Regions from separate parts of the Polaromonas sp. P1_F8 genome, predicted to be linked through region 2. Evidence: predicted binding sites of a transcription regulator. Region 2 holds the regulator's gene; each other region holds the start of a gene.
What was found. Region 2 encodes LexA, which represses DNA repair genes until DNA is damaged. Its sites were predicted from a motif close to ACTGTATNNNNATACAGT; they were not measured.

Region 1: the regulator LexA is predicted to act here: its motif matches at 3,349-3,366, upstream of AC1D1J_RS18120 (PA0069 family radical SAM protein).
Region 3: the regulator LexA is predicted to act here: its motif matches at 4,300-4,317, upstream of imuA (translesion DNA synthesis-associated protein ImuA).

Annotation. Positions count from the first base shown of each region.
Region 1 is NZ_JBFUBS010000005.1:188,595-198,235, forward strand. Features, by position in the region: gene AC1D1J_RS18105 (transporter substrate-binding domain-containing protein) at 77-871, shown strand; gene AC1D1J_RS18110 (amino acid ABC transporter permease) at 978-1,646, shown strand; gene AC1D1J_RS18115 (GNAT family N-acetyltransferase) at 1,667-2,107, opposite strand; gene AC1D1J_RS18120 (PA0069 family radical SAM protein) at 2,197-3,294, opposite strand; gene AC1D1J_RS18125 (hypothetical protein) at 3,442-3,708, shown strand; gene AC1D1J_RS18130 (DOPA 4,5-dioxygenase family protein) at 3,781-4,128, shown strand; gene AC1D1J_RS18135 (acyltransferase family protein) at 4,227-5,342, opposite strand; gene AC1D1J_RS18140 (NAD(P)H-dependent flavin oxidoreductase) at 5,388-6,350, opposite strand; gene AC1D1J_RS18145 (acyl-CoA dehydrogenase) at 6,449-8,239, opposite strand; gene AC1D1J_RS18150 (hypothetical protein) at 8,364-9,011, opposite strand; gene AC1D1J_RS18155 (electron transfer flavoprotein subunit alpha/FixB family protein) at 9,034-9,641, opposite strand, start outside.
Region 2 is NZ_JBFUBS010000001.1:466,755-476,395, forward strand. Features, by position in the region: gene AC1D1J_RS02235 (ExbD/TolR family protein) at 1-221, shown strand, start outside; gene lpxK (tetraacyldisaccharide 4'-kinase) at 244-1,314, shown strand; gene AC1D1J_RS02245 (Trm112 family protein) at 1,295-1,477, shown strand; gene kdsB (3-deoxy-manno-octulosonate cytidylyltransferase) at 1,515-2,273, shown strand; gene adk (adenylate kinase) at 2,460-3,116, shown strand; gene AC1D1J_RS02260 (asparaginase) at 3,213-4,169, opposite strand; gene lexA (transcriptional repressor LexA) at 4,310-5,014, shown strand; gene AC1D1J_RS02270 (D-2-hydroxyacid dehydrogenase family protein) at 5,690-6,697, shown strand; gene AC1D1J_RS02275 (type IV pilus assembly protein FimV) at 6,768-8,903, opposite strand; gene AC1D1J_RS02280 (3-hydroxyacyl-CoA dehydrogenase) at 8,960-9,641, shown strand, end outside.
Region 3 is NZ_JBFUBS010000001.1:222,789-232,429, reverse strand. Features, by position in the region: gene AC1D1J_RS01165 (error-prone DNA polymerase) at 1-2,039, opposite strand, end outside; gene AC1D1J_RS01160 (Y-family DNA polymerase) at 2,047-3,495, opposite strand; gene imuA (translesion DNA synthesis-associated protein ImuA) at 3,455-4,273, opposite strand; gene AC1D1J_RS01150 (SDR family oxidoreductase) at 4,506-5,264, shown strand; gene AC1D1J_RS01145 (disulfide bond formation protein B) at 5,284-5,790, opposite strand; gene AC1D1J_RS01140 (hypothetical protein) at 5,974-6,342, shown strand; gene AC1D1J_RS01135 (hypothetical protein) at 6,389-6,715, shown strand; gene AC1D1J_RS01130 (hypothetical protein) at 6,752-7,168, shown strand; gene AC1D1J_RS01125 (VOC family protein) at 7,407-7,760, shown strand; gene AC1D1J_RS01120 (VOC family protein) at 7,795-8,205, shown strand; gene AC1D1J_RS01115 (hypothetical protein) at 8,306-8,536, shown strand; gene AC1D1J_RS01110 (DUF2277 domain-containing protein) at 8,998-9,273, shown strand; gene AC1D1J_RS01105 (DUF695 domain-containing protein) at 9,374-9,641, shown strand, end outside.

The sequences.
Region 1 (9,641 bases), on a different contig from region 2:
TGCATGCACCAATGTGACGGCAGATTTAATATTCAATTTTCATCTCAATAACAATTCTCTTATGCAAGGGTTGAATATGAATATTCACAAGGCTGTCGCCTCCACCATCGCTTCCACACTTCTTTTGACGCTCGCACTCAGCGCCAGCGCCGCCGATTTGCTCGACACCGTCAAGCAGCGCGGCACGCTCAAAGTTGCACTTGAAGGCACCTACCCGCCGTTCAACTACAAGGAGGGCGGCCAGCTCGCCGGATTTGAAGTGGAGCTGGCCAATGCGCTGGCACAAAAACTGGGCGTCAAAGCCGAGTTTTCCACCAGCGAATGGAGTGCCATCCTTGCAGGCCTGCAGGCCGGCAAGTACGACGTGGTGATCAATCAGGTGGGCATCACCGACAAGCGCAAAGAGACCTTTGATTTCTCCGAGCCCTACACCATCTCGGCCCCGCAGCTGATCATCCGCAAGGACGAAAAGCGCGAGTTCAAGACGCTGGCCGACCTCAAGGGCAAAAAGCTCGGCCTGGGCCAGGGCACCAACTACGCCGACATCGCCAAAAAAGTGGGCGGCATCGACGTGAAGACCTACCCCGGCGCGCAAGAGTATTTGCAGGATCTGGCGCTGGGCCGCATCGACGCCGCGCTCAACGACAGCCTGCTCATCCCCTACATCGTCAAGCAAACCAAGCTGCCGCTCAAGCCCGGTGCACCCGTGGGTGACCTTGAAAAATCCGGCATTCCTTTTGTGAAGAACAACCCGAAGTTCAAGGCCGCCATCGACAAGGCACTGGCAGACCTGCAAGCCGACGGCAGCTTCGCGAAGATCTCCACCAAGTGGTTTGACCGCGACGTTAGCAAGCCGCCTGTCGCCAAATAAACGGCACAAGCGAAGTAATATCCGATCAGCCGCGCGCCGCCTTTTCTGGGCCGGCGCCTGAAACAACCCCGGCTCTGCGCCGGGGTTTTTATTTGTGGAGACCTATATGGACCTGACAGGCTTGACCCAGTTGCTGCGCGACGCTTTGCCGCTGATGCTCAAGGGCGCGGCGTGGACGCTGCTGCTGGCAGTGGCGTCTGTTTTCTTCGGCGCCATCATCGGCACCGTGGTAGCCGTCACGCGACTGGCCAAGGTGCCGGTACTTTCGCAATTCGCAACGCTGTATGTCAGTTGCATGCGCGGCACGCCGCTCTTGGTGCAGCTCTTCGTTATTTACTTCGGCCTGCCCAGCATCGGCATCCAGTTTGACCCGATCAGCGCGGGCATCCTGGGCCTGAGCCTGAACGTGGGCGCCTACCTGTCGGAAACCATCCGTGGCGCGATCAACGGTGTGGAACACGGCCAATGGAATGCAGCCCGCAGCCTGGGCCTGACACAAGCGCAAACGCTGCGCTACGTGATCGGACCGCAGGCCCTGCGCCTGGCGGTGCCCAGCCTGTCCAACAGCCTGATCAGCCTGATCAAGGACACCTCGCTGGTGTCGGTGATTGCCGTGGGGGAACTGATGCTGGCGACCAAGGAAGTGATTGCCACGACCTTTCAGCCCTTTCCGCTGTATCTGGCGGCAGCGGGCATTTACTGGGCGATGAGCGCCTCGTTTGAAACGCTGCAGAAGAAGCTCGAAGTGCGCCTCAACCGCAGCTACCTGCGCTAGCGAAGCGCCGGTCACCAGAATCAGGTGTCGCCGATCAGACCACTCTGAATCGCCTGCTCGGTATTCGCAAAAATCGCCATCGCGGTCAGCATGCGCCGAAAGCCCAGCTTGCGGTAAAACGGCTCCTTGCCGGCGACCGCGTAGAGGATGATTTTTTTGTGACCGCTGGAAAGCCGCACCAGCGCTGCAACCATGTCTTTGCCCATGCCTGATCCCTGCCGGTCCGGCGCCACTGCGATGTCGCAGATGTAAGAGCAGTCCCTGCCGTCTGCCACCGCACGGCCCGCAGCGATCAGCTTGCCGGCGTCATACACAAAACACTTGAACATGCTGTTGGAGAAGACGACCTGCAGGTCCACAGGCTTCTTGTCGCCCAAGGGGGCAACGCGGTAGAGATTGGAGAGCTCTTCCCAGTCCGCATCGGCCATGCCTTCCGATGAATATTTCCAGTCAAGCGCCAAGGTGAACTCCTTTTATTTTCAAACGGCATGAGGCGTGATGCACACGCTTTTTGGACTATAGCCCTCGCGTCGAACTGACACGTGCCCCCTCAGAACAGCCTGCCCTGCCCTTCGGCACCCGCAGCCGCTGGCGGCCGGAACTGGCTCATGTCCAGCTCAATGCGCTGGCGGTTAAAGCCAATCCGGTTGCAGGCTTTCTCAAAACGCTGCCTGATGAGTTCGGCCCACAGGCCGTGGCCTTTCATGCGCGTGGCGAAGTCGCTGTCGTAATCCTTGCCGCCACGCATTTCGTGGATGCGCGCCATGATGCGCGCGGCGCGCTGCGGGTAGTGCAGCTCCAGCCACTCCTTGAAAATGGGCGCCACTTCCCAGGGCAAGCGGATCACGGTATAGAACGCGCTGCGTGCACCGGCCTCCCAGGCCGCCTCCAGCACATGCTCCATGTCCTCGTTCACAAACGGGATTTGCGGCGCCACGCTGACGCCGACTGGAACGCCGTGCTCTGCCAGCGTGCGGATGGTGCGCAGGCGCCGGTGCGGTGCGGCCGCGCGCGGCTCCAGCTTGCGCGCGAGTTCGCCGTCGAGCGTGGTGATGGTCACGTAGGCGGCGGCCAGCTTGTCAGCGGCCAGCGGCGCCAGCAGGTCGAGGTCGCGCTCCACGCCGCTGGATTTGGTGATCAAAGAGAACGGGTGCCGCACTTCCTGCATCACCTCAATGATGCTGCGCGTCAGTCGCAGCTCGCGCTCGGCGGGCTGGTAGCAGTCGGTGGCCGAGCCGATGTTGAGCAGCTTGGGAACATAGCTGCGTTTGCGCAGGTCGGCGCGCAACACCTCGGCAATGTTGCGCTTGGCGATGATCTTCGTTTCAAAATCAAGCCCAGGAGAAAGATTGAGGTAGCTGTGTGTGGGCCGCGCATAACAGTACACACAGCCGTGCTCACAGCCCCGGTAGGGATTGATGCTGTAGTCAAAAAAGATATCGGGCGAATCGTTGCCGACGATGGCGCTGCGGGCGTCTTCCATCGTGATCGTGGTTTCGATCCGGGGCGCCTCGCTGGAGACACCTTCTTCCAGCGTACCCCAGCCGTCGTCCCATGCGTTGCGCACGTCTTTCTCAAACCGGTGCGGCATGCGTGTAGCAGTGCCCCGGCCCTTGATGGCATGGAGGGGAATGACGGCGTCGGACATAGGGCAACAAGATTCGGTGGAAGGTAGTGGTACCCGGCAGGGCCGCAGAAAAATACTGTATATAAATACAGTATATTCAAACAAAAACCCTTTGGCAAATGTCTGCAGCAGTGCCCGCAATAATGGGTTTAAAGCAGGAGACATCCCATGGCACACGTACTGGCAAAACTCACCGGCGCGCCGCTGGCCGCCGTCAAACAGCAGCTGGAAAAAGATGCGGATGAACATGCGAAGCAAGGCATGTATCTGAAGCATCTCTGGCAAAACGCGGAAGACGCAGCAGAGGTGTTTTTTCTGTTTCAGGTGAAAGACCTGGCGCATTGCCGGCAACGCATGAAGCAGACGCACGCAAAAGCCCGCGAAGAAAACCCCGGTGTACCGCTACCGACCCTGACGTTTCTGGAGGATGCCTGAGGCCTCATCGAATGCGTGATTGGTACGCCCCTTTTTCATTTTCCCTTCCCTCTCCTCCCCTTCCGTTCCACCATGATCCAGCGCCCCGAAAATCTTTATGCCCGCTACCACGCCCATGTGTACTTCGGGCCCGGCACCGTTGAGCAGGCGCGTGCCCTGTGCGAAAAGGCCGGCACACTTTTCGGAATAGCTGTGGGGCGTGTGCATGAACGCGAGGTGGGGCCGCACCCGCGCTGGAGTTGCCAGCTGGCATTTGACCGTGCGGCGTTCGACAGCGTCATTCCCTGGCTCGAAGAACACCGCGACGGGCTGGATGTGTTTGTGCATGGGCTGACCGGTGACGACCTGGCCGACCACACCACACATGCCTCATGGCTGGGTGAGCCTGCTGTATTGAAGCTGGAGATGTTCAGGCGCTGAACCGGGGGCCGGACCGTCGAAACGGCATATCAGGTCCGGGCGAACTGCTATTAATTCGATAGCTGCTTGCGCTCGTCCAGCAAGGCGTAGAGCCGCTTTTAACGCGTATAAAAGCGCCTCAACCACTTCTGCCCGAAAGGCAAGGGCCGCGATTCCACCGACTGGTACAGCACCCAGCCCGCCAGCAGCGACATCAGGAAGGCCAGCAGCAGACCCAGCACATTTGCCGCGAGCTGCGTGGGCCAGAAGCGGCTCACAACGGCATTGACCAGCAGGCACACCGGAAAATGGATGAGGAACACGGAGTAGGACATCTGGCCCAGCTGCACCAGCCGGCGCTGCTGCAACCATTGCACCGGCCAGGCCTGTGGCTGAAGCACCGCCAGCCCGGCCAGGCCGAAGGCGGTAACGAGCGCCACGACCAGGCGCCCCCTGAAATCCAGCGCCAGGGCCAGCCCGCCCATGACCGCCAGGGTCACGAGCCAGAAGCTGCGCCGCGCGCCAAGGCGGTTTGAGGCCCAGAAGGCCAGCATGCCCAGGGCATAGGAGCCGCAGAAATAGAGGGCGGTGATATCAAAGGCCGGCAGACGGTTGAAAAACAGCAGCGAAGCCAAGGCAACCAACAGGATGAGGCTCACGCCCAGTGGGGCGGAAACCGAAGTGGTGTGTGTTGCGTCGCCGCTGTGCGGCTGAAACTGGAACCGCCGGGCAAAGGCAAAAATGAGAACCACCATGGCATAGAGCTGGAAGTCGATGGCCACGTACCAGACACCGGCAGAAAGCGCGTCCTGCCCGAGCAGGTCCTGCAGCAACAGGACATGGGCAAGCAGTTGGTGCACCGTGGGAGCCTCCGGCACCGAATGGTGCGCGAACCAGGGCCTGACCAGCGCGGCCACGAGCATGCTCACGGCCAGCGCCACCCCATAAGGTTTGGCGAGCCGCCAGTAGCGGCGAAAAATCAGGGGGCCAGGTGCACCGAACACGGCCACGCCCTGTGGCGCGAGCGAGGCCGCCGCCAGAAAACCACTCACGACGAGGAACACCTGCACGGCCATGCGGCCGTAGTCGTAAAGCCAGTCCATCAGGGCCGGTGCAAACGGGTGCACCACATCCGACATCGGGCCGTAAAAAGCCAGGTGATGCAAAACAATGAGGACGCAGGCCAGCCCTTTGAGGGCATCCATGCCGGGAAAGCGTCGGGTCGCGGTGGTCAAGGCGGGTATTTCAGGCGCAGCGCTGCTCAAAGGTGGCGATGGCGCTTAAACGCAGACCCGCTGGCGTGCCTGCTCGTATTCGCGCCTGAGCTGGTCCACAAAGGCCGCGGTGCTTTGGACCTTGCTGACAGAGCCAATGCCCTGGCCGCAGCCCCAGATGTCTTTCCAGGCCTTGGACTTGCTGCCTTCGCCGCCGCCGAAATTCATGGTCTTGACGTCGCCTTCGGGAAGGTTCTCAGGGTCCATGCCCGCCGCGCGAATCGACGGCGCGAGGTAGTTGCCGTGCACGCCGGTGAAAAGGCTGCTGTAGACGATGTCGTCGGAGTTGCCGTCGACGATGGCCTGCTTGTAGGCGTCGGCCGCGCGCGCTTCGTCCGTCGCGATGAAGGCCGAGCCGATGTAGGCGAAGTCGGCGCCCATGGCTTGTGCGGCCAGCACCGCGCCGCCGGTAGAGATGGCGCCGGACAGCGCCAGCGGGCCGTCAAACCACTGGCGGATTTCCTGGATCAGCGCGAACGGGCTCTTCACGCCCGCGTGGCCGCCCGCACCGGCGGCCACAGCCACCAGGCCGTCGGCGCCCTTTTCAATCGCCTTGCGCGCGAACTTGTTGTTGATGATGTCGTGCAGCACCACGCCGCCGTAGCTGTGGGCGGCAGCGTTGATGTCTTCACGCGCGCCCAGGCTGGTGATGTAGATGGGCACCTTGTATTTCACGCACATCTCCATATCGTGCTCGAGCCGGTCGTTGGACTTGTGCACGATCTGGTTGATGGCGAAGGGCGCAGCGGGCTTGCCGGGGTTGGCCTGGTTGTAGGCAGCCAGCGTCTCGGTGATTTCGGCCAGCCAGTCTTCGAGCTGCGCTGCCGGCCGCGCGTTAAGCGCGGGCATGGCGCCCACCACGCCGGCTTTGCATTGCTCAATCACCAGTTTCGGGTTGCTGATGATGAAGAGCGGCGAACCGATGATGGGCAAAGGCAGCTTGTTCAGCGCGCCGGGCAGTCTTGACATGGTGGCTCCGTTGTTATCCTGAATTTAAGCAAAAACACGCTACAGCCCTTTACTGACGAGCGCAAGCAGCTATCAAATAAATAGCGGCGCGTACAGGGTCAGAACGCGTCCAGCGCGAGTGCCGTGACGCTGTCTGCGCCATCGACAATGCTGTCGCGCACGCCGGGCACCTTGGTCAGCAGGTGGTCGGCATAAAAGCGCGCGGTGGTGATCTTGGCCTGCATGAAGGCGACGTCAACGCCCTGCGCGATTTTCTCTTGCGCCACCAGCAGCGAACGCGCCATCTGCCAGCCGGCCACCACGTTGCCCGCGAGCATGAGGTAAGGGACGCTTCCGGCAAACACGGCATTGGGGCTGGCCTTGGTGTTGCCGGCCACGAAATCGACCACATCGATGAAGGCTTCGCGCGCGGCCTTCAAGCGCTTGGCCACGGCCAGCGCGTCGGCGCTGCCCTGCTTGAGCAGTTCGCTTTCGGTTTTTTCGATCTGCCCGGCAATCGCCTTGGCCGTCTGGCCGCCGTCGCGCGAGGTCTTGCGGCCGATCAGGTCGTTGGCCTGGATGGCGGTCGTGCCTTCGTAGATGGTCAGGATCTTGGCATCGCGGTAGTACTGGGCCGCGCCCGTTTCTTCAATAAAGCCCATGCCGCCATGCACCTGCACGCCCAGCGAGGTGACTTCCAGGCTCATCTCGGTGCTGTAGCCCTTGACCAGCGGCACCATGAATTCGTAAAACGCCTGGTTTTGCTTGCGCACCTCGGCGTCGGGGTGGTGATGCGTCGCGTCGTAAGCCGCGGCGGCCACGGAAGCCATGGCGCGGCAGCCTTCGATGTAGGCGCGCATGGTCATCAGCATGCGCTTGACGTCGGGGTGGTGAATGATGGGCACGCTGGCCTTGATGGAGCCGTCAACCGGGCGGCTTTGCACGCGGTCTTTGGAAAAGGCCACGGCCTTCTGGTAAGCCCGCTCGGCAATCGCGATGCCCTGCATGCCGACGGCGTAGCGCGCCGAATTCATCATGATGAACATGTACTCGAGGCCGCGGTTTTCTTCACCGACGATGTAGCCGACAGCGCCACCGTGATCGCCGTACTGCAGCACGGCAGTCGGCGATGCCTTGATGCCCATCTTGTGCTCGATGCTCACACAGTGCACGTCGTTGCGTGCGCCCAAGGTGCCATCTTTGCCGACCATGAACTTGGGCACGACAAACAGGCTGATGCCCTTGACACCTTCAGGCGCGCCGGTCACGCGGGCGAGAACAAGGTGCACGATGTTCTCGGCCATGTCGTGCTCACCATAGGTGATGAAGATCTTGGTACCGAAAACCTTGTACGTGCCGTCGGGCTGCGGCTCGGCACGGCTGCGCACCATGGCGAGGTCCGAACCGGCTTGCGGCTCGGTCAGGTTCATGGTGCCCGTCCACTGGCCGCTCACAAGTTTTTCGAGGTAAACCGCCTTGAGCTCATCGGAGCCGGCCGTGAGCAGCGCTTCAATCGCGCCGTCGCTCAGCAGCGGGCACAGCGCAAAGCTCATGTTGGCGGAATTGAGCATTTCACCGCACGCCGCGCCTATGGTTTTGGGCAGGCCCTGGCCGCCAAAATCAGCCGGGTGCTGCAGCCCTTGCCAGCCGCCTTCGACGTATTGGCGGAAGGCCTCCTTGAAGCCAGGCGTGGTGGTGACTTCGCCGGATTGAAAGCTCGACGGATTGATGTCACCGTCACGGTTGAGCGGAGCCAGCACGCCCTCGTTGAACTTGGCGCATTCTTCGAGCACCGCTTGCGCGGTGTCGAAGCCGGCTTCTTCAAAGCCGGGGATTTGCGCGATCTGTTCGATGTTGGCCAGGTGTTTGATGTCAAACAGCATGTCCTTGAGGGGGGCCTTGTATGTCATGTTTTGTCTCCGAAAATTAACTTATTGCGCGGCGAAGGCCATTAAAAGCTGTGCCACAGTGGTCTGCTGGTTTGGCCTGTGCCAGGCGTAGCCGGGGCCGCTTGCCACACGGCCTCTCGCGAATCTAGGGCGAGAAATCACGAACTGGAGGTTCCACCAGTTTTTCGGATTTCCGCACGACATAACCGTTGTCCATCAGGGCATTGAGCCAGCCCGCCGCCATCAGGTCCACATGACCCGAGTCCGGGGCCGAAGCGTAAAACGCATCCTGAAACTCCAGCATGGGCACAAGCTTCTTGCTGTACAGCGTCACTCGGTAGCGGGTAGAACCCCTGCGGGCTTCATGGCCCTGGGAGGTGACGGTAGAGCCCATCGGAACAAACAGCAGCGTGTTGTAACCCTGGCCGGACCATTCGCCCAGCACGCCCCTGATATTGGAACGCTGGCCGAACGTGCCTGCGTACTTTGCGGGAACACCGTTGAGTTGCATGAAGTCTGCGGCGTGCCCAACGCTCTGGTTCATCAGGCGGTTATCGAGAACACCCGAGAGCCTGTAGCCTTTGACCAGATCCGGGTTTTGGTTGGCCCACTCGGGGGTCACAAAAACCAGGGCCAAAGACGTCACAGGCTCCTTGATGTCCGACTTGACGCTGACCTGTTCGACTTTGCGATCAAGCCCCGCGCACGCAGCGAGGAACAAGCCCGTCAGCATCAAGGCGATGCATGCGCCTCGCCTCATGCCGGATTGGCCGGGTTGCTGCTTGGCTTTCATGTCGCGCTGGCCTGAAACCGGATTACAGGGCTGCGACCAACTCGGGTACGGCAGTGAACAGGTCGGCCTCGAGACCGTAGTCAGCGACGCTAAAGATAGGCGCTTCCGGATCCTTGTTGATCGCCACGATGACCTTGCTGTCTTTCATGCCGGCCAGATGCTGGATCGCACCGGAAATACCGGCGGCGATGTAGAGCTGGGGCGCGACGATCTTGCCGGTCTGGCCCACTTGCCAGTCATTGGGGGCGTAGCCTGCATCAACCGCTGCGCGCGATGCGCCGAGAGCTGCGCCCAGCTTGTCTGCCAGCGGCGTCAGCACTTCGTTGAATTTCTCGCTGGAGCCCATGGCGCGGCCACCGGAGACGATGATCTTGGCAGCCGTCAGCTCAGGGCGGTCGCTCTTGGCGATCTCGGAGCCCAGGAAGGTCGACTTGCCGCTGTCGGCAACGCCTGCAGGGGTCTCGATGGTCGCAGAACCACCGGTAGCAGCCGCAGCGTCAAAGCCGGTGGTGCGCACGGTGATGACTTTGGTCGCGTCCAGGCTTTGCACGATGGCGATCGCGTTGCCGGCGTAGATGGGGCGCTCAAAGGTGTCGGCAGCATCGACCTTGGTGATGTCGGAGATCTGGC
Region 2 (9,641 bases):
ACATGGTCAACAAGACTCTGGTGGAAGGCCGTGGCATCGAAGTGCTGGGAGCCGCACTGGCCGAAGCAGCGAAGGCCGGCAAGGAGAGCGTCATCATCATCAGCGCCGATGCCAACGCCACGCATCAAGCCGTCATCACCGTCATGGAGGCCGCACGCCGCCAGGGGCTGACGCAAATCACATTTGCAACGCAAAGCGCCGCAACGGCCGGGGCCAGATAGGCCGGGGCCGGTTGCCCATTCCATGCAGCCTTCGCGGCGAAATGGCAGTCATCACGTGAAACAGATTTTGCAGAATGCCTGGCACAGACGGGGTTGGCTGGCATGCCTGCTCTGGCCGCTTGCCCAGGCCTATGGCTTGGTCGTGCGGCTGCGGTGGGTGCTGTATCGCCGTCACATTCTCCGGTCCGAACATTTTGGCGTTCCGGTGGTCGTGGTCGGAAACGTCATCGCCGGCGGCGCCGGAAAAACACCGCTGGTGATTGCCCTGGTGAAACATCTGCAGGCGCAACAGATACGGGTAGGGGTGGTGTCCCGAGGTTATGGAAGGCACGGCACTGACTGCCTGGAGGTGATCCCCGGTACACCCCCTCATCTCACAGGCGACGAGCCGGCCCTTATCAAGCGTGCAACGGGTGCGCCTGTTTTTGTTGCCGGCAAGCGTGTAGACGCCGTGCGTGCATTGCTTGCCGCATATCCGGGCACGGCTGTAGTCGTGTGTGACGACGGGCTGCAACACTACGCCCTGCAACGCGATATCGAGATTGCCGTGTTCGACGACCGAGGTGTGGGGAACGGTTGGCTGCTACCGGCAGGCCCGTTGCGTGAGCCCTGGCCCGCACGCGAACGGGTTGGCTTGAATTTTGTGCTGCACACCGGGCAAAAACCGGCATTTGGAGGGTTTGTTTCCAGTCGCAAACTGGGCAACGAAGCTTATTCCGGCCGGGGCGAACCGGTCGCGCTAACGAGCCTGCGGGGCAGGCCTCTGGCGGCACTTGCGGGCATAGCCAACCCTGAAGCATTTTTCGGAATGCTGAGGGAAACCGGCCTGACGCTGCAGGCCACAACGGCCCTCCCCGACCACCATGACTTCACCGATCAAGACCTGGAAGCGGAGGCACTCAAAGGGCGCGTGGTGCTGTGCACTGAAAAAGACGCTGTCAAGCTTTTTGCCCTGCAGGGCACGTCACAAAAGGAGGTTCTGGCCGTGCCTTTGGTGTTTACGCCCGAACCAGCGTTCTTTGCCGCACTCGATGCCCGGCTGGCCCCGCTGATTTCTCCCTTACCATCAGGCCATGGACACCAAACTGCTTGAACTGCTGGTCTGCCCTGTGACCAAAGGCCCGCTCGACTACGACCGGGAAAAACAGGAACTTGTTTCCCGCAGCGCCCGCCTCGCCTACCCGGTGCGCGACGGGCTTCCCGTGCTGCTGGAAAGCGAAGCGCGGACCTTGACCGACGAAGAGCTCGGCCTGTGAACGAGTCCTTGAAAAAAACAAGCCAGACCCCGAAAGCATGAGCTTCACCGTCCTCATTCCGGCCAGACTGGCCTCTACACGCCTGCCCAACAAGCCGCTGGCCGACATCGGCGGTACACCCATGGTCGTGCGTGTGGCGCAGCGCGCTATGAAAAGCACCGCCTTGCGCACCGTCGTCGCAACGGACAGCAACGAAATCATCGAAAAATGCGCGTCTTTCGGCATCGCCGCCGTGCTGACACGAGAAGACCACCCCAGCGGCAGCGACCGGCTCGCGGAAGCCTGCAGCGTGCTGGGACTCGCGGACGACGACATTGTGGTGAATGTGCAAGGTGACGAGCCGCTGATTGACCCGGCCTTGATCGACGCGGTCGCGCGCCTGCTCATCGAGCGACCGGACTGCGCCATGAGCACGGCGGCGCATGCCATCCAGCAGCTGGCCGACCTGAACAACCCCAACGTGGTCAAGGTGGTGCTTGACGCGCGCCATACGGCCCTTTACTTCAGCCGCTCACCCATTCCGGCCGCGCGCGACTTTACCGGCAAGGCGTGGTGGGAGGCCGGCAGCAGCCTGCCCCGGCCACTCCGGCACGTCGGCATTTACGGCTACCGGGTGGGATTTCTGCGGGAGTTCCCGCGCCTTCCCCAGTCGCCACTCGAGCAACTGGAGTGCCTTGAGCAACTCCGGGCACTGTGGCACGGCCATCGCATCGCCGTGCACATCACCGGCGACGCGCCCGGGCCGGGCGTTGACACCCCGGAAGACCTGGACCTCGCCCGCAAGTTGTTTTCCTGACCTGCCCTCCCCGGCACGACGCCGGCTCGTAAGTTGCTGTCAGGGGTGCATGCTATCCTTGGGAAAAACACAAGTGTGAGGCCTGCAGGACGTGCCGGCAGCCCTCCATACCTGTCAAGCAGCCCCTGCGGAAACCGGCCGGCGGTTCGGGCTGACTTCAAGAATTCATAAAATCCGAGGACATCCATGAGACTGATTTTGTTGGGCGCGCCTGGCGCGGGCAAAGGGACGCAAGCGACCTTCATTTGCCAGAAGTACGGTATCCCCCAAATTTCCACCGGCGACATGCTTCGTGCGGCCGTCAAAGCCGGCACGCAGCTGGGCATTGAAGCCAAAAAAATCATGGACTCGGGTGCACTGGTCAGCGACGACCTGATCATCAATTTAGTCAAAGAGCGCATTGCCCAGCCCGACTGCGCCAAGGGCTTTCTGTTTGACGGCTTTCCGCGCACCATTCCGCAGGCCGACGCCATGAAGTCTGCCGGCGTCAAGCTGGATTACGTTCTTGAAATCGACGTACCCTTCGACGCCATCATCGAGCGCATGAGCGGACGCCGTTCGCACCCCGCCTCAGGCCGCACCTATCACGTCAAGTTCAATCCGCCCAAGGTCGAAGGCAAAGACGATGTGACCGGCGAGCCGCTGATCCAGCGCGATGACGACAAGGAAGAAACCGTCCGCAAGCGCCTGGAGGTTTACAGCGCCCAGACCCGTCCGCTGGTTGAGTACTACTCCAGCTGGGCAAAGTCAGAGCCTGAACTGGCCCCAAAATATCGTGCCATCAGCGGCATGGGCGGTGTTGACGAGATCACCGCCCGCGCGTTCAAAGCGCTGGCGGGCTGAATCGAGCCTCCAGCGAGTCCATCTGCACCCCAAAGCCGTCAGTCTGACGGCTTTTTTCATTCTGGTTCCCGGCAGACTGGAATCGCAAGGCAGGGTTCAGCTTTCCGCCAGCAACTCGAGCATCATCGCTATCCTCGCCTTCACGGGGCTCAGCCCCTGCGAATCAGAAAACAGATCCCCCGGTGTGGGCAAGACACGACCATTGAGGCACCTTGTCGACCGGACGACCCGCACCCCCGCAGACCGCGCGCGAAGCAAGGCCGCCTCCAGCGCATGGTGCAAGGTGCCATTACCCGTGGCGGCAACTACAAGCCCCTGAACACCCTGCGCCAGCAACGCGTCCACGACCGCACCACTGGCGCCGGCATGGTTCATGACAATCTCAACGCGCGGCCACTGGACCGGAACCACGGAGTTCGCTATTATTTTAATAGCTGCTTGCGCCCGTTCTACGTGGGTTTCAGGCCAATTTCTCATTAACCTGAGGAATCCTTCCTCCACATAGCCAATCGGCCCCGCATCACCGGAGTCAAAGGCGTCAACCTTGTAGGTATGCACTTTCTGCACGTCCAGCGCGCTGTGGATGGTTCCGGCGCACACCGCAACAACACCCCTCGCCCCTGCATGACGCGCCACCGCCATGGCATCCAGCATGTTCTGGGGGCCGTCAGGCACCAGCGCCGTCGCGGGCCGCATGGCGCAGGTCAGCACCACGGGTTTATCGGGGCGGCACACCGCATGAAGGAAATATGCCGTCTCTTCCAGCGTGTCCGTTCCGTGCGTGATGACAATGCCCTGCATGTCCGGCTGGGCCAGAAAGTAGTTGACCCGACTGGCCAGCTGCATCCATACCTCGAAGCTCATGTCCTTGCTATCGACCTGCGCGACCTGTTCGGTCATCAGGGGGCCGAACCTTGCCAAGGGCGGGACCGCCGCGACCAGCTGCTCAACGCCCACCTGGGCAGCGGTATAGCCAATGTTGTCCGACGCACTCGCAGCCTGCCCGGCAATCGTGCCGCCAGTGCCCAGAATCACAATATTTTGAGGATGCATAAGACGTAAACTTGCAATCTTTTAAAAACTGGATGAAAATACAGTTACTGGATATTAAAACAGCTGCAGTAACGTTGCGTACCTAAGGCCAACAGGCAATACGCAAACGGGCTGAAGTTGTGATTCAAGGAGCAACAGTGATGAGCACACTCGATAACTTTTCGCATTTTCCCTCTGAGGCTCCCAAGCTCACTGCGCGCCAGCAGCAAATTCTGGAATTGATCCAGAGCGCCATCGCGCGCACAGGCGCCCCGCCTACCCGTGCTGAAATCGCCGCCGAGCTTGGCTTTCGCTCTGCCAATGCCGCCGAGGAGCACTTGCAGGCACTGGCCCGCAAAGGCGTCATCGAACTGGTCAGCGGGACCTCACGCGGCATACGTTTGCGCAATGACGCCCTTCGCAGCCTGAACGAATCCAGAATCAAACAGTTTTCCCTGCCGTTGCAAAGCCTGGCCCAACTCGCCCTACCTCTGGTGGGGCGGGTTGCTGCTGGCAGCCCAATTCTCGCGCAGGAACATGTCGAGCAAACCTATTATTTTGAAAGCAGCCTGTTTCAGCGCCAGCCCGACTACCTGCTCAAGGTCCGCGGCATGAGCATGCGGGACGCAGGCATCATGGATGGCGACCTGCTGGCCGTCAAGCAATCCAAGGAAGCCAAGAATGGTCAAATTGTCGTGGCCCGGCTGGGTGATGAAGTGACCGTCAAGCGCTTTCGCCGCAACAAGCACCTGATCGAACTTCTGCCCGAAAACCCGGACTTTAAAACCATTGTGGTCGAGCCCGGCGAGCCTTTCGAACTGGAAGGTCTGGCCGTCGGCCTCATTCGCAACACGATGCTGATGTAGGCAGCTCACCTGGCCACGCACCAGGTGGCGGGCGTTTGGCCGTTGTGATGGCCAACACCCTGGTGCCGGGGCCTTCCTGGCAATTTGCCAGTTTGCAATCCTGCCTGTGTAAACCTCTCTCATACAGGAGTTCATCATGGGAATCGTCAGTTTTTCACATTCACCAATGTCGTCAGTCCTGCTGGCCCCCGTGCAGGCATTGGTGTCATTGTTATTGCCGGCGCAGGGTATGGCTGGGGCAAGCCGTTTTTCCGCGCCAGCCGGCGCGCAGCCCAGATCTCACCAGCTTGCGCTACCCTTTGCTTCCGGCGATTTCGCGGCAATGCGCGGCCCATCTGCCCGCGCCACTGGTGCTCTTGCCGTCCAACCCTCTGTCAAGGCGTCCCGGCCCAGCCGGCTGCGAGTTGTCCGTGAGTTTGACTCCAATGTCGGCCCAGCGTGCGCTGGCCGCATGGTGATATCCGGCCGCATGGCCGACGTCTGCGCGGAACTTGAGCGCATGAGCCAGCGAGAAACCTCTTTGAGATAACTGGTACAGCAAGCTTCCCACCAGAAGTTCAGCCCGGGCCTATGCGCTTTGCGGCGCCGTCTGATGCGTTTCCTTGAGATACAAAATCCCCAGTCGGAAGTGACCCCGGCGGCAAGGAAGAAAAATCTTGCAGGCACAATATCGGCATGAATATTGTGATCCTCGACGATTACCAGGACGCGGTGCGGAAACTGAACTGCGCGGCCAAGCTGGAAGCCTACCCCGCCAAGGTCTATACCAACACCGTTAAAGGCATCGGCCAGCTGTCCGTCCGCCTCAAGGATGCCGATGTCATCGTCCTGATCCGGGAGAGAACCCAGCTCAACCGGCAAGTTATTGAAAAACTGCCCAAACTCAAGCTGATTGCCCAGACAGGCCGTGTCGGAAGCCATGTAGATGTCGCGGCTTGCACAGAACGCGGCATCGCGGTTGCCGAGGGCATTGGGTCTCCTACGGCACCCGCGGAGCTGACCTGGGCGCTGGTGATGACCGCCATGCGCCGCATTCCACACTATGTAGCCCACTTGAAGCATGGCGCCTGGCAACAGGCAGGGCTCAAGTCAGCTTCGATGCCACCCAATTTCGGCATCGGCTCCGTCCTCAAGGGCAAGACATTGGGGGTATGGAGCTACGGGAAGATCGGGCAAATTGTGGCTGGCTACGGCAGGGCCTTCGGTATGCGTGTCATCATTTGGGGCCGTGACGCATCACTGGAGCGGGCACAGGCCGATGGCTTTGAAGTCGCGGCCAGCAAAGCCGAATTCTTTGAGCAAAGCGATGTACTGAGCCTTCACCTGCGGCTCAACACGGAGACACGCGGTATCGTCACGCTGGAAGACCTGTCGCGCATGAAAACCACGTCCCTGCTGGTGAATACGTCAAGGGCGGAGCTGATCGAACCGGAAGCATTGATCGCCTCCCTCAATCGCGGGCGGCCCGGCCTGGCGGCCATCGATGTTTTTGAGTCGGAGCCCATCCTGCAAGGCCATGCGCTGCTCCGACTGGAAAACTGCATTTGCACGCCGCATATTGGCTATGTTGAACAGGACAGCTATGAGCTGTACTTTGGCGCGGCGTTTGACAATGTCGTCAACTTCATCAAGGGCACGCCCACCAATATCGTCAACCCGGGGGCCTTGCAAGTACGGCGCTGATGTGACACGCCCAGCCTGATCAAGTGCGCGCAGATCGGAAACTCCCGGCGAGCCAGGCTGAAACTTTCGCTCAAGTTTTCTGCGTCGGCCCCGAAAAATCCGGAAAGTCGAGGTCAAACTCGATGAGATTGTTGGCAGCGGCTTGCGGCGGCCGCGCACCAGCGTCGATCGATGGAAACGGGGCCAGGTCCGTCCCCTCACCTGCACTCAAATCAATATCAAGGCCAAGCCGGGGGGACGCGGGAGGCTGTGTCGGGTCGGTTGCGCTTGCCACGGCAGGAGATGGCAAGGGCGCCACGATCTGGAACCGGGCTGACAGTGGCTGGATGCTGGTGGGTCCAAAGCCTGCAACGCTTGGGAGCGTATCCGGCATGGTCGGAATCGACGGTGCGTCCGATGGTTTGACCGGTGCTTCGGCGTCGCCGGGCGGCCGGCTAACAATCCTTTTTGCGATCGAGTGGAGGAGCAACAGCTCGCGGTAGGCGGCCAGGCTGAAGACCTCTCCCCGCGAATCCGGTTTGCGGAATATGGACTCTTCAAGTACGTCGAGTACCTTGGGCGTTGGCCAGAGGGCCTCAATCCGCGAGAGAGCCTCCGTGTAATACTCAAGATCGTGCGTATTCGCCGCGTATTCGTCGAATGCCGGCACCTTGGCATTGAACATCTTGTTGAAGTCTGTGCGCAACGCGTCGTAATCCTCCCGGCGTCCCAAGCTGTGATAGAGGTCAAACAGGTCGAGATAGACGAGCGCGCTTGTTTCCACGTTGTCCATGATGTGGTGGCGCAGAACATCTACCGCCTTGTCGGGCCGGCCGAGCGACAGGAAGAAATCGGCCTGTTGCTGCACATCAAACAGCTCTTCGGCATTCACAATCCGCGGCATGCTGCTGATACCGCTCAGGCTAGGCAGAAATTCCGAGGGAAATCTGGATTCGGCAACCCTTGGGCGCGCCACGGCGCCTGAAGCCGGCGTATTTTTCGGCGCCTCGAAAAATGGTTCGCTGGGATCGAAATCAACCAGCGAATCGGGCAAAGGCCCGGCGCTCACCGATTCAGCTTCTGAGGCCCTGCGCAAGAAGGCCTTCCCGGTGTTACCCGTACCTTCAGTCACATAAGGCGCGCCGTCTTCAGCAAACCCCTTGCCCCACCATGATCCCCGGCTGACACGGTTTTGCTGTCGGCTACGTATCCATAGCGCCAGGATCGCAAGAAGGGAGGCGGCCAGCAAGGCGTAAAGGGCGTATACGAGCCAGTTGTCATAGCGTTCACCGCGCGCCTGCTCAAGCTGGCCGCGCATTTCCATCACGGCTTTTTCGGTTTTCTGGCTTCGCGCGAGCATGCCGGCAACATCGGCTTCCAGGGATTTCAGGCGCTGGCTCTCGCGCACCATGTCTTGCGGCTGTGCATTCAGCGCCTGCCACAGTGCGGCGGCGGCAGCGCGCTGCTGGGCATCTGTTGAGGGTTCCGTCAGCAGCTCCGGCGAAGACCTAAGCACAGGGTCGCGCTCGGCCGCCAGGTCAATGGGATCAAGTTTCAGGCGAGAACGGGGCTTGCCCGCCGGCCCGGATGCGGACTTCCCAGACCCGCGGACAGCAGGCGTTGCCTGCAGCGACCCAACTGAAGCAGTCGATCGCAATTCACTGCCTCCGGCAGGCGGGACTTTTCCGGACCTCGCTCTTGGGGATTTTCCCGGGCTGGAGGGCGCGGAGCCTGCCTGTGCCTTTGTGGCGTTGCCGCCAGCGCCAGCAACACCAGGCGTCTGCGTCACCAGAGGCGCAGTCGCCACGACTTCTCCGCCGACAACGGGAATCGGGTTGGTGTTTTCTCCGGCCACTTCCGCCAGCAGCACATACTTGCGCGTGTTTTTCTGCAGGCATCCTTCACGCACATAGAGTGTCACCACCGGCTCATCGACGCCTGAGCTTGTGCGGATGCGGATCAGTGCCTCACCGGAAGCGCCTTGCGACGTGACAACACGTACTTTGTTCTGGGGAACCTGGCTGTCGCCAAAAAAAATATCAGCCGCCACGCAGACTGCAGACAGCCCTTCCGTGCCGTCCAGGTGCGCCGACAGAGTGACATCAAGGGGGCGTCCGACAAGGGTGGCGCCGCGCATGCGCCCCAGCGACAATGCCACGCTGTGGACGGCAACGCCCATCAGCAGAACGCCAAGGAGATATTTGACAGGCTTCTTGGCAAGTTTCATGGGGTGGGCAATTTTGACACGGGACCCTGACAAATACGGTCGGCCATAATTCAGGCATGGAAGTAAATTACACGAATGTGGGAATAGTTGGCACCGGCGCCATGGGGCGCGGCATTGCGCAGATCGCCGTGCAGGCCGGCAGCATCGTCAGGCTGATGGACGCGCAGGCAGGCGCCGCGGAAAAAGCGCGCGAAGCCATTTGCGCCCAATGGGACAAGCTGGTTGAAAAAGGCCGCATCGACGCGGCCGTGGCAGCCGGGCACAAAGACCGGCTTGTGCTGGCCGCCACCCTCACTGACCTCGCGGCCTGCGACCTCATCATCGAAGCCATCGTGGAGCGGCTGGAGGTCAAGAAAGCCCTGTTCGCCGAACTCGAGACACTGGTACCTGTGCACACCGTGCTGGCCAGCAATACCTCCTCGCTGTCCATAACGGCCATCGCCGCAGACCTGAAGCACCCCGAACGCCTGGCCGGTTACCACTTCTTCAACCCCGTTCCGCTGATGAAAGTCGTGGAAGTGATCGCGGGCCTGAAGACCAGCCCCGCCGTGTGCGAGGGCCTCAGCCAATACGCCCGGCAAATGGGCCACACACCCGTGCAGGCGCAAGACACGCCCGGCTTCATCGTCAACCACGCCGGCCGAGGCTACGGCACCGAAGCGCTGCGCATCGTCAGCGAAGGCGTCGCCGACTTCGCCACCATAGACCGCATCCTGCGCGACCAGGCCGGCTTCAAGC
Region 3 (9,641 bases), 240 kb from region 2:
GCGGCGATCATCGCGATCTGCATCACCTGCTCCTGGAAAATCGGGATGCCCAGCGTGCGTTCCAGGGCCGGGTTCAGCGCCGGGTATTCCGGCACGACGTCTTCGCCCCGCCGCTTTTTATCGCGTGCCTTCAGGTACGGGTGCACCATGCCGCCCTGGATGGGCCCCGGCCGCACGATGGCGACTTCCACCACCAGGTCGTAGTAATTGCGCGGCTGCAGTCGCGGCAGCATGGACATCTGGGCCCGGCTTTCAATCTGGAAAACCCCCACCGTGTCGGCTTCGCAAATCATGTCGTAGGTGGGTGTGTCGTCCGGCTCGATTTGATGCATCTCCAGCTGGCTGCCCCGCGCCTGGTTCACCAAATCCAGGCAGCGCCGGATGGCCGACAGCATGCCCAGCGCCAGCACATCCACTTTCAGCAGGCCCATGGCCTCCAGGTCATCCTTGTCCCACTGGATGATGCGGCGGTCTTCCATCGAAGCCGGCTGCACCGGCACCAGCCGCGTGAGCTTGCCCTGGGTCAGGACAAAGCCGCCGACGTGCTGGCTCAGGTGACGCGGAAAGCCAATAAGCTGCGCCGACAGGTCAAACCATTGCAGCACCGGCCCTTCTCGGCCCTCCAGCCCGGCTTCCTTGAGTTTTTCCTGCAGCACCTCGCTGCCGTCAAACCAGAAATGCTCTTTGGCGAACAGGTCTATCAGTTCAGGCGCCATTGCCAGCGCCTTGCCCACATCGCGGATCGCGCTGCGCGGCCGGTAGCTGATGACGGTGGCGGCAATGGCGGCGCGGTCGTGGCCGTATTTGCCGTAGATGTACTGGATGACTTCTTCACGCCGCTCATGTTCGAAGTCCACGTCGATGTCGGGCGGTTCACTGCGCTCGCGGCTGATAAAACGCTCAAACAGCAGCTTGCTTTCCGCCGGGTTGACGGCCGTGACGCCCAGGCAAAAACACACCACCGAATTGGCCGCCGAGCCACGCCCCTGGCAAAGGATTTCCTTCTCTCTCGCAAACCGCACGATGTCGTGCACGGTGATGAAGAACATCTCGTATTCAAGCTCTTCGATCAGCGCCAGCTCAAAGCCCAGCTGCCGCCTGATCTTGTGCGGTATGTGATGCGGGTAGCGGGTATGGGCGCCCTGCCAGGTCAGCCGCCGCAGCCACCGCGAAGGCGTTTCGGCGGCCGGCACCATGTCTTCCTGCGGGTAGCGGTACAGGTTGCGAATCTCATCGAGAGTGAAATTGCACCGCGCAGCCACTTCCAGCGTGGCACGCAACAGACTGGCGGGGTAAATCTCGGCCAGGCGCATGCGCGGCCGCAAATGCGCTTCGGCATTCGGCTGCAGCGCAAAGCCGCATTCATGCACCGGTTTGCCCAGCTTGATGGCGGTCATCACATCGTGCAGCGGCTTGCGTGAGCGCTTGTGCATCAGCACATGGCCGGCCGCCACCAGCCGTATGCCGGTGCGCCGGGCTACTTCCTGCAGCTGCTGCAGGCGCAGCGCGTCGTCCAGGCCCTGCAGCAGCTCCACCGCCAGCCAGGCATTGATGCCAAAAAGGCCTGCAGCCCAGGCGCAATGGGCGCAAAGCGCTTCTGTATTGATAGCACCCGCGCCCACTTCATGCAAAGGCGCCAGCAAAATTTCGCAATCCCCCAGCCGGGAGAAATCCGTCTCGCCCAACGCGACGCGGTAGCTGCCTTTTTCCACCACGTCGCCCGCTTTGCGGGCTTCGGTGATGAACTCGCACAGGTTGCCCCAGCCCACGGCGTTGTGGGGCAACACCACCAGCCTGAAGGCATCGGGCGCCTGCACCAAAAATTCCGCGCCCGGCAGCAGCTTGAGGCCCATCTCCTTTGCCACCTCATGCGCCCTGACCACCCCCGCCACCGAACACTCGTCGGTGATGGCCAGCGCCTTGTAGCCCAGCTCGGAAGCGCGTTCGGCCAGCTCCTGCGCGTGCGAGGCGCCGCGCTGGAAGCTGAAGTTGCTCAGCGCGTGCAGCTCGGCGTAATCGGGAAGCGCGTAGGCAGGCATGCGGGCCTCAGGCAAAAAAACCGTGCAAATACCAGGTGCGCTGCCGGCCGGCCTGGGCGGCGGAGCCCAGCCTTTCGCTGTAAACCCACAGCAAGCCGCCCTGCTGGCTGCGGTAGATGTAGTAGTCGCGAAACGCCCACGGCTTTTCGCTCAGGCCCGGCTCAGCGCTGCGGTTGTCGCGGTCAGCCAGCAACCATTCGGCAGCCTCCAGCCGCTGCGGCCCGGCCAGGCGCGTCAGCTTGCCCTGGTACACCGGGCTGTTGCCTGCAGCTTGCAGCCTCAAAGGCTCGGGCAGCAGCCAGGCCGGGTACAAGGCTTCAGCCCGGGCCTTCGGAAAAACCGGGGAAGCGTCTTTTTGCAAGTGTTTTATGCCTCTGGCGCCCGGTGGCTGTGCGCAAGCAGCTATTGATTTAATAGCACTTCGGGCGCTCACCCAGCGCTGCATCAGCTCGGGCCGGTGGTCAGTGCAAGGTTGCCAGGCTTGCACATGGGCATCGCCCAGGCGGGCGCTGAGCCGCTCGACCAGTTCCACCACGCTGTCGCCCTGCCGGCGCGCTTCCATCAGCAGGCTGCCGGTGGCGGCTGCCGAGTCGGCCAGCAGCTCGGTGGCCAGCGACTGCAGCGTCAGGCTGTGCACCGGCGCCGGCAGCTTTTGCTGCGCCAGGTGTTCTGAGATAAGGCGCGCCACGTGACGCAAATCTTGTGCAGGCTGGGCGGTGCGAATCTCGAGCTCGCCAGTCGGCGCCACATCACGGCGTTTGTCCAGGTGCCAGATGATTTTCAGGGCGCAGAGCCCGCTCTGCCGCCCCAGCAGCCAGGCGTGCAGGTGAACCAGCAAACGATCAACGCCCGCCATCAGCGCGGGGCCATGCGTCACCAATGCATTGAGCTCCAGTTTTTCCTCAAAGTGTTCGGGCAGCACTTGCCACGCATAGTCGTCGGCTACAGTGCCGCGGGCGCGGTCCAGCGCCTCCAGCAGTTCCGCGCCAAAACGCCGGGCCACGCCGTCACGCGGCAGGCGCAGCAGGTCGTCCCAGCTGCGGCAGCCAATGCGCTCCAGCACACCAAGGTGCGGGCGTGCCGCCGTCAACGTGTGCATGGGCAGGTCGGCCACGCGTTTTTTCAACGCACCAGCCTGATCCTGCTGCAGCCGAAGCCGCCCGATCGCTATCAAAGATGTAGCACCTTGCGCCCGTTCCATAAGGGCTACAACCTGGTTTGATTCAAAAAACAGCTCAATTTTCTGCGCCAGCAGCTGCATCAGCCGCGCCAGCCCGCCAAACAGGCGCAGGCTGCCCGTCACGTCCATCAGCACCGCTTCATCCACCAGCGCCACGCGCGGCGTGAAGCCCAGCGCCAGGCTGGCCACCGCGCGCTGCAGGGCAGCGGCGTCCTGGGTCCATGGCTGCACCGCATCAGTGGTGGTCGAGATGCGCAATGCGATCCAGCAACGCATGGATGGGGCTCCGGGGTGAGGTGACAGGCAGCGAAACCAGTGACGGCAGCAGGATGGGCGCAAGCTCTTCCCGCTTTTGCCGGGCCCTGTCGCGGCTGGCTGCCAGCAGCGCTGACAGCCGGGCGGGCCGGGTGTCGAGCAGCACCGGCGCAGCCAGTGGCGGGCCGCGGCGCTTGAGCACGTGGACCAGCAGGTTGCCGCCCTCCTGCACGGCGCCTTCCAGCAGCAGGCGCAGCGGCGCAGGTGACGATTCATGTTGAGCCCGCGGCGGCCGAAACACAAACAGCAACTTGTTGTGCGCATGCGCGGCAATCTGCAGGCGGCGCAGATGGGCGCTGCGTGCATCCGGCAGCCAGGCCAGCACGCTGTGCACGTCGGCGCATTGCAGGGCTTCACGCGTGGCCCACAGCAGCGAAGGTGCATCACCCGGCTTGCCGTGCACGCTGAGCAAGCGCTGCATGTTGAGCCGGCGCGCGCCCAGCGCCGGGCCAAAAGGCAACCAGGGCGTGCCCACCAACACGGTGAGCCCGCCGGGCGTCTCTGCCTGCAGGGCTGCCAGCGCCGGTGCCATCAGGCCCCATTCGTGCAGCCCGGCCTGCGGCTGCATTACCTCAACCAGCGCCCCTTGCGGCCAGCCGCCGCCGGGCAAGACAGCATCCAGCGCCACATAGCCCGTGGGGAGGGTCCGCAGGCTTGCGCTGCCCAGTTCGCCGGCGCGCCATACATTGGCGTTGGCGAAGTCCGGCAAGGCGCGGTCCACGAGTGTTGGCGAAAGCATGGCGAGGGATTCAAATCTGGATAAATACTGTATTTATGTACAGTATATTGCTGATTCAGATCCTGGCAAATAAGGGGTATTCACCCCACCCAACACGCCAGGCAAGCCGAAGTAAAAAGCAGACCCCCAGATTCATCAGCCTGAAACACATGTCCGGAACCAGCCAGCGCCGGGCATCGGCCCCTCCTACGCTTGGACCACCGGTACTTGCTACCTCATTCCAGGAAATTTGATGAACAGACTGCAGAACAAACGTGCGCTGATTACAGGCGGCACTTCGGGCATCGGCCTTGAAACGGCCAAACAGTTTTTGGCCGAAGGAGCCAGGGTCATGGTGACCGGATCCAGCGACGAATCACTGGACGAAGCGCGCCGGCAGCTCGGCAGCGACGCCCACTTCTTAAGCTTCTCAAAGACCGACGCGGGCAATCTGGCAGAGCAGAAAAAACTGGCTCAACGGGTGAAAGACTCTTTTGGGCAACTTGATGTGGCCTTCATCAATGCGGGCATCGGCGTCTTCATGCCGCTTGATGCGTGGGACGAGGCTGCCTTCGACCGCTCCATGGCCGTCAACCTGAAGGGGCCCTTCTTTTTGCTGCAGGCTTTGCTGGGCACATTGGCCAACCCGGCCTCCGTCATCCTGAACGCCTCGGTGAATGCGCACCTGGGCATGCCCGCCTCCAGCGTCTATTCGGCCACCAAGGCCGGGATGATTTCGCTGGCCAAAACGCTGTCGGGGGAATTGATCGGCAGGGGCATCCGGGTCAACGTCGTCAGCCCTGGCACCGTGACCACGCCTATTTATGAAAAGCTGGGCCTGCCTGCCGAGGCCTTGCAGCAAATGAAGGACGGGCTGGTTGCGCTGACGCCGGCGCACCGGTTTGGCTTGCCCATCGAGATCGCCAAGGCCGTGGTGTTTCTGGCCTCGGACGAATCCACTTATGCCGTTGGCAGTGAATTCATCCTCGACGGCGGGCTGACGATCGCCTGATCCGCAAAGGCGCGCGGTCTTACCGCTTGCGCGCCTGGCGTGCGATCAGCAGCAAGCCCACGACCGCAATAGCCACAAAACACAGGAAAGACCAGTTGGCAATCGAGCCGCCCAGAAAAGTCCAGTCGATCTTGGTGCAGTCGCCGCTGCCCTTGAAGATCATGGGAATGGCGCGTTTGAGCGGAAAGGTTTCGATCATTCCGTAGAAGTCGCGGCCGCAAGAGGCAATTTCAGGCGGGTACCACTGCAGGAAACTTTGGCGCGCCGCCACAAAAGCACCAAAACCCGAGAGCAGCACCATCAGGCCTGAACCGGCGATCAGCATGCCCCGGCTTTTGGCGATGGCCGTCACGCCCGCCACCACCGCCACCAGCACCAGCGCATACCGCTGCACGATGCACATCGGGCAAGGCTCCAGGCCCACCACGTGCTGCAGGTACAGGCCAAAAGCCAGCATGGCCACGCAGGCCACGGCGATCAGCGCCAGCATGCGGCGCGGCATGGCGTCGAAATATGTCAAAAACATCAGGGAGCCCTCTTTTTTCTGGATGAATTATGAATTGTCCAGGGGTTCGGGCGTTTAGGAAGGGATAAGTTCCCTGATCAGGAAAATCCCGTCATTTTTCTCCTCGGAGAATACTGATATAAACCACACGAAAGGCCGCTTCGCGGTGCGTGTCTCGGTTCAACCTGCTTCCACCATAAATACATGAGTCTTGACATAGCTATCTGGCGAACCGAGAGGCCTATTGGTGATGCGGCTGCCGGTAAGTTGTATGCACGTTTGGTGGAAGGTGATCTTTCCGGACTTACACCCCATCCATCCATCGATGCTTTTTATGAAGAACTCGTTGCGAGACATCCAGAGATTGACGACGTTCCATTAGACAAGATAGATGACGCGACATTTAGTCCATGGAGTTGCAGGATAGATCGCTCCCCTTGCCACCTTGTCCTTGCGTGTGTTTTTTCTGCCGGTGAGATGGTTGGTGATCTTGTGGGTGAATTGCAGCGCAAACATGGTGTGACTGCTTATGTTCCTGGCGATGGAACGGAATACCACCCCCATGATGAATAACCTGACAATTTATTCCATCCTCCTTGAGCGCCGCTGAATTTAGACCTTGACCGTCATGCTCATTCATCCCCACCTCTTACTCGCCAGCAAGATCGCGGCAACAGCGATTGCTGGCGTAGCGGCGCTGGTTGCGTCTTTGCTTGCTGCGGGCTACGCGGTGGCGTTATGCGGCAGTTCGCTTCAGGGTGCCGCCGTTGGCATTGTGTTTGGGGGCATGGCTCTGGCCATGTTGATCACTCTCGGTTTTGTTTTGATGAAGTTGTCGTGGTCACTCCGGGCATTGGTTGGGGCAACGCTGCTTGCTGCCAGTTTTTTACTTCTGCCGCAGCCTGTGTGCGCAGCTGAGTCTCATGCCACTGCAGAATGCGGATGATTGCAGGCATCACCCTTCGCAGGTCAAGCTAGACCCATGTTTTCCATCGAGACCACCTGGCAAGGCAAAAGGAATTCGCACTCCTGGATCACTTGCCTCTCGTCGTCCAAAGAAGTGGCCGAAGCTTATGCCATTGCACAGGTTGACCCCAAGGCAACGCATCGCCTCTTCGAGATTTCGCAGAATGAATTTCCGGTCTTTTTTGTTGGCATTCAAGGTGGTTATCGCCATGTAGCTCTTCATGAAATCAGGGAGCTTCTTGCGACAACCTTGATGGGTGAGCCGGAGGAAATCCTCTTCAATATTTACCGTTTCAGCGGCGAATACAGGTGGTCTACCCAAGGCTACGATCAGACTGCAAATCACATTCATGTCTTCAATGAGTCATTGCAGCAATATCGTGAGCGTGAAGGCGAATTGGCAGAGGTCGTGGGTTACGCGGCGTCAACCTGACCAGTTGCGCTGTTACCAAATTAGCGACTGCACCGACTATCGTTTCTGAGCAGAAATCCTGGTCTCAAGAAGCCGCTGCGCGCCGCAACATCAAGACCTTGCGCAACTTCAAGCCACTTGCAATAGGCCTTTGATGGCCCTCTATCCCCGTCATACCCGCATTTGCCAGCATTTGTCCTACAACTGGGAGGCGCCGGCGGGCGTAGATTTTCAGGAATAGATCTTTTTGGAGACCCCCATGATTGTGCAAAACGCCCTTGCCAGTGTCGCCGTCCGCAACCTGGACACATCCATCCCCTGGTACGAAAAACTGCTGGACGCCAAAGCCAGCCGCCCCATGCCTGAAGTCGGCGAATGGCAGTTCAAGCGCGGCGGCGGCCTGCAGGTGTATGAGCTGGCCGAGCGCGCCGGGGAAGGCTCGGTAACCCTGGCCGTGAATGACCTTGAACCGGAAATCGAACACCTGCACACGCTGGGCATAGACACCAGCCACACAACCTCCAGCGACAAGGTCAGGACGGTGATGATCACCGACCCCGACGGCAACCACATTGCCATTGCCGAAGCCCTGATGCCCGGCGTGATCCGCTGAACAGATCAACCACTCCCGAACAAGGAAGCCCACCATGGAAATACACCGCGGACGACTCATCGACCATGTTCACCTGCGCGCCCATGACCTCGCGGCGAGCAAGCGCTTTTACCGTGCCGTGCTCAAGTCACTGAACAAGGAAAGTGCCATCCAGGAGGCCGACGACCATTTTTCGGCCGACGAGTTGTGGATGGACCAGGCAGACGGACCTACCTCGCATGTCCATCTGGCTTTCCGGGCCAAGGACCACTCAGAGGTCAAAGCCTTTTACGAAGCCGCCCTGGCCGCAGGCGGCACCGACAACGGCGCGCCGGGCGAGCGCAAATACCACCCCGGCTACTACGCCGCCTTTGTGCTGGACCCGGACGGCAACAACATTGAGGCGGTGTACCACGGGCCTTTTGTGGCTTCGGCGGAATCGGTGGTGATCAGGCCTGCCAGCTGAAAACCGAAAGCCGTCAACTCCGAAGTATTCGGGGTAAGCGGTGATTCCTTTTTTGAGCCCATAGGGTTTTGATCGCCAATTTGCGATTAAATAAGGCGGCATGAATCACCCGCTATTTCAGCTGCTTTCTACACTTGAAGCCGCGAATATCCATTTCACGCTCGGAAGACATCGGCCGGACACGATACTGGTCACCTTGACCCTTGTGGGTGAGCGAGTTGAGATTGACGTGTTCGAAGATGGCCGCATGGAAGTCTCGCGCTTCGCCGGAAATGAGGACATTGTTGGAGGCTCTGAGGTAATCGAGTCGATCCTGCAAAATAACCCATGAACAGCGCATCGATGCGCATGCAAGACACATGGCTCTAGCTGACATCCCTCTACCTGCCCTGATTACTCTCGGAGCCTCTGCCGTGGGCTCATGCCTGGTGGCGTTCCTGATATGGCGCCGCGAAGATCCCGTTCTTTTAAAAGTTGCAGTGACGATAGTTGCCTTCATTCCCGTAGTGGGACCTGTTTTTGCACTCTGGGTTTGCAGCTTTCCTGATCGTATGCACCCGGCACTTCGGGCAAAGTACAAGAACAGAGTCAATGTCTACTCGGTGCCGCAGGTTAAGCCCGTTCTTCATGATGTGCCCAAAAAAACCGGGCGGGCGCCGTCTGATCCTCCGGTCAGTGCCGATCTTCCGACGTGAGGAACGGCAGCAGCGCATGAAATTTTTTCTCGAATCCTCAAGCTGCGTACCTTTGTCGGCGTAACCCAATTCGATACTTTCGTCTTAAGGAGCTGCCATGTGCCGCAACATCAAGACCCTGTTCAACTTCGAGCCGCCGGCCACGGAACTGGAAATCCGTGACGCCTCGCTGCAGTTTGTCAGAAAGCTCAGCGGCTTCAACGTCCCCTCCAAGGCCAATGAAGCCGCGTTCGATCGTGCTGTGGAAGAGGTGGCGGCCTCGGCACGGGTTCTGATCCGCTCACTGGTAACCAACGCCGAGCCACGCAACCGGGAGGTGGAAGCCGAACGGGCACGGGCCAGGTCGGCATTGAGGTTTGGCACGAGTCAGTAACGTCCGCTCGTTCAGACTCTCAACCCTCTACAAACGCCCTCGCCTTGCGCGGCGTTACCATCTGCCATGCCGATTTCGCGCAAACCATCCTGGAGTCAAGTTGTCGACATCCTTTGCTGAGATCCCTTGGGCTGTAGCGGAAGGTCATACTGACGCCTATCCATATCTTGTTCGGTTTCGGCAATTCCCAGAAGACTTTCCTCGCTCAAACTATCCAAAGCGCTTGAATATTTTTTGGTCTATGCACGAGACAGACGATGTAGGTCTTGCCACCAGGCAAGAGCTGGTGCGCCTGCATGTATTTGAAGACCGACTTGTCGGAGCTGTGGAGCAGGACATGTCCTCGGTGCTTGCTGCTGTCGTCACCG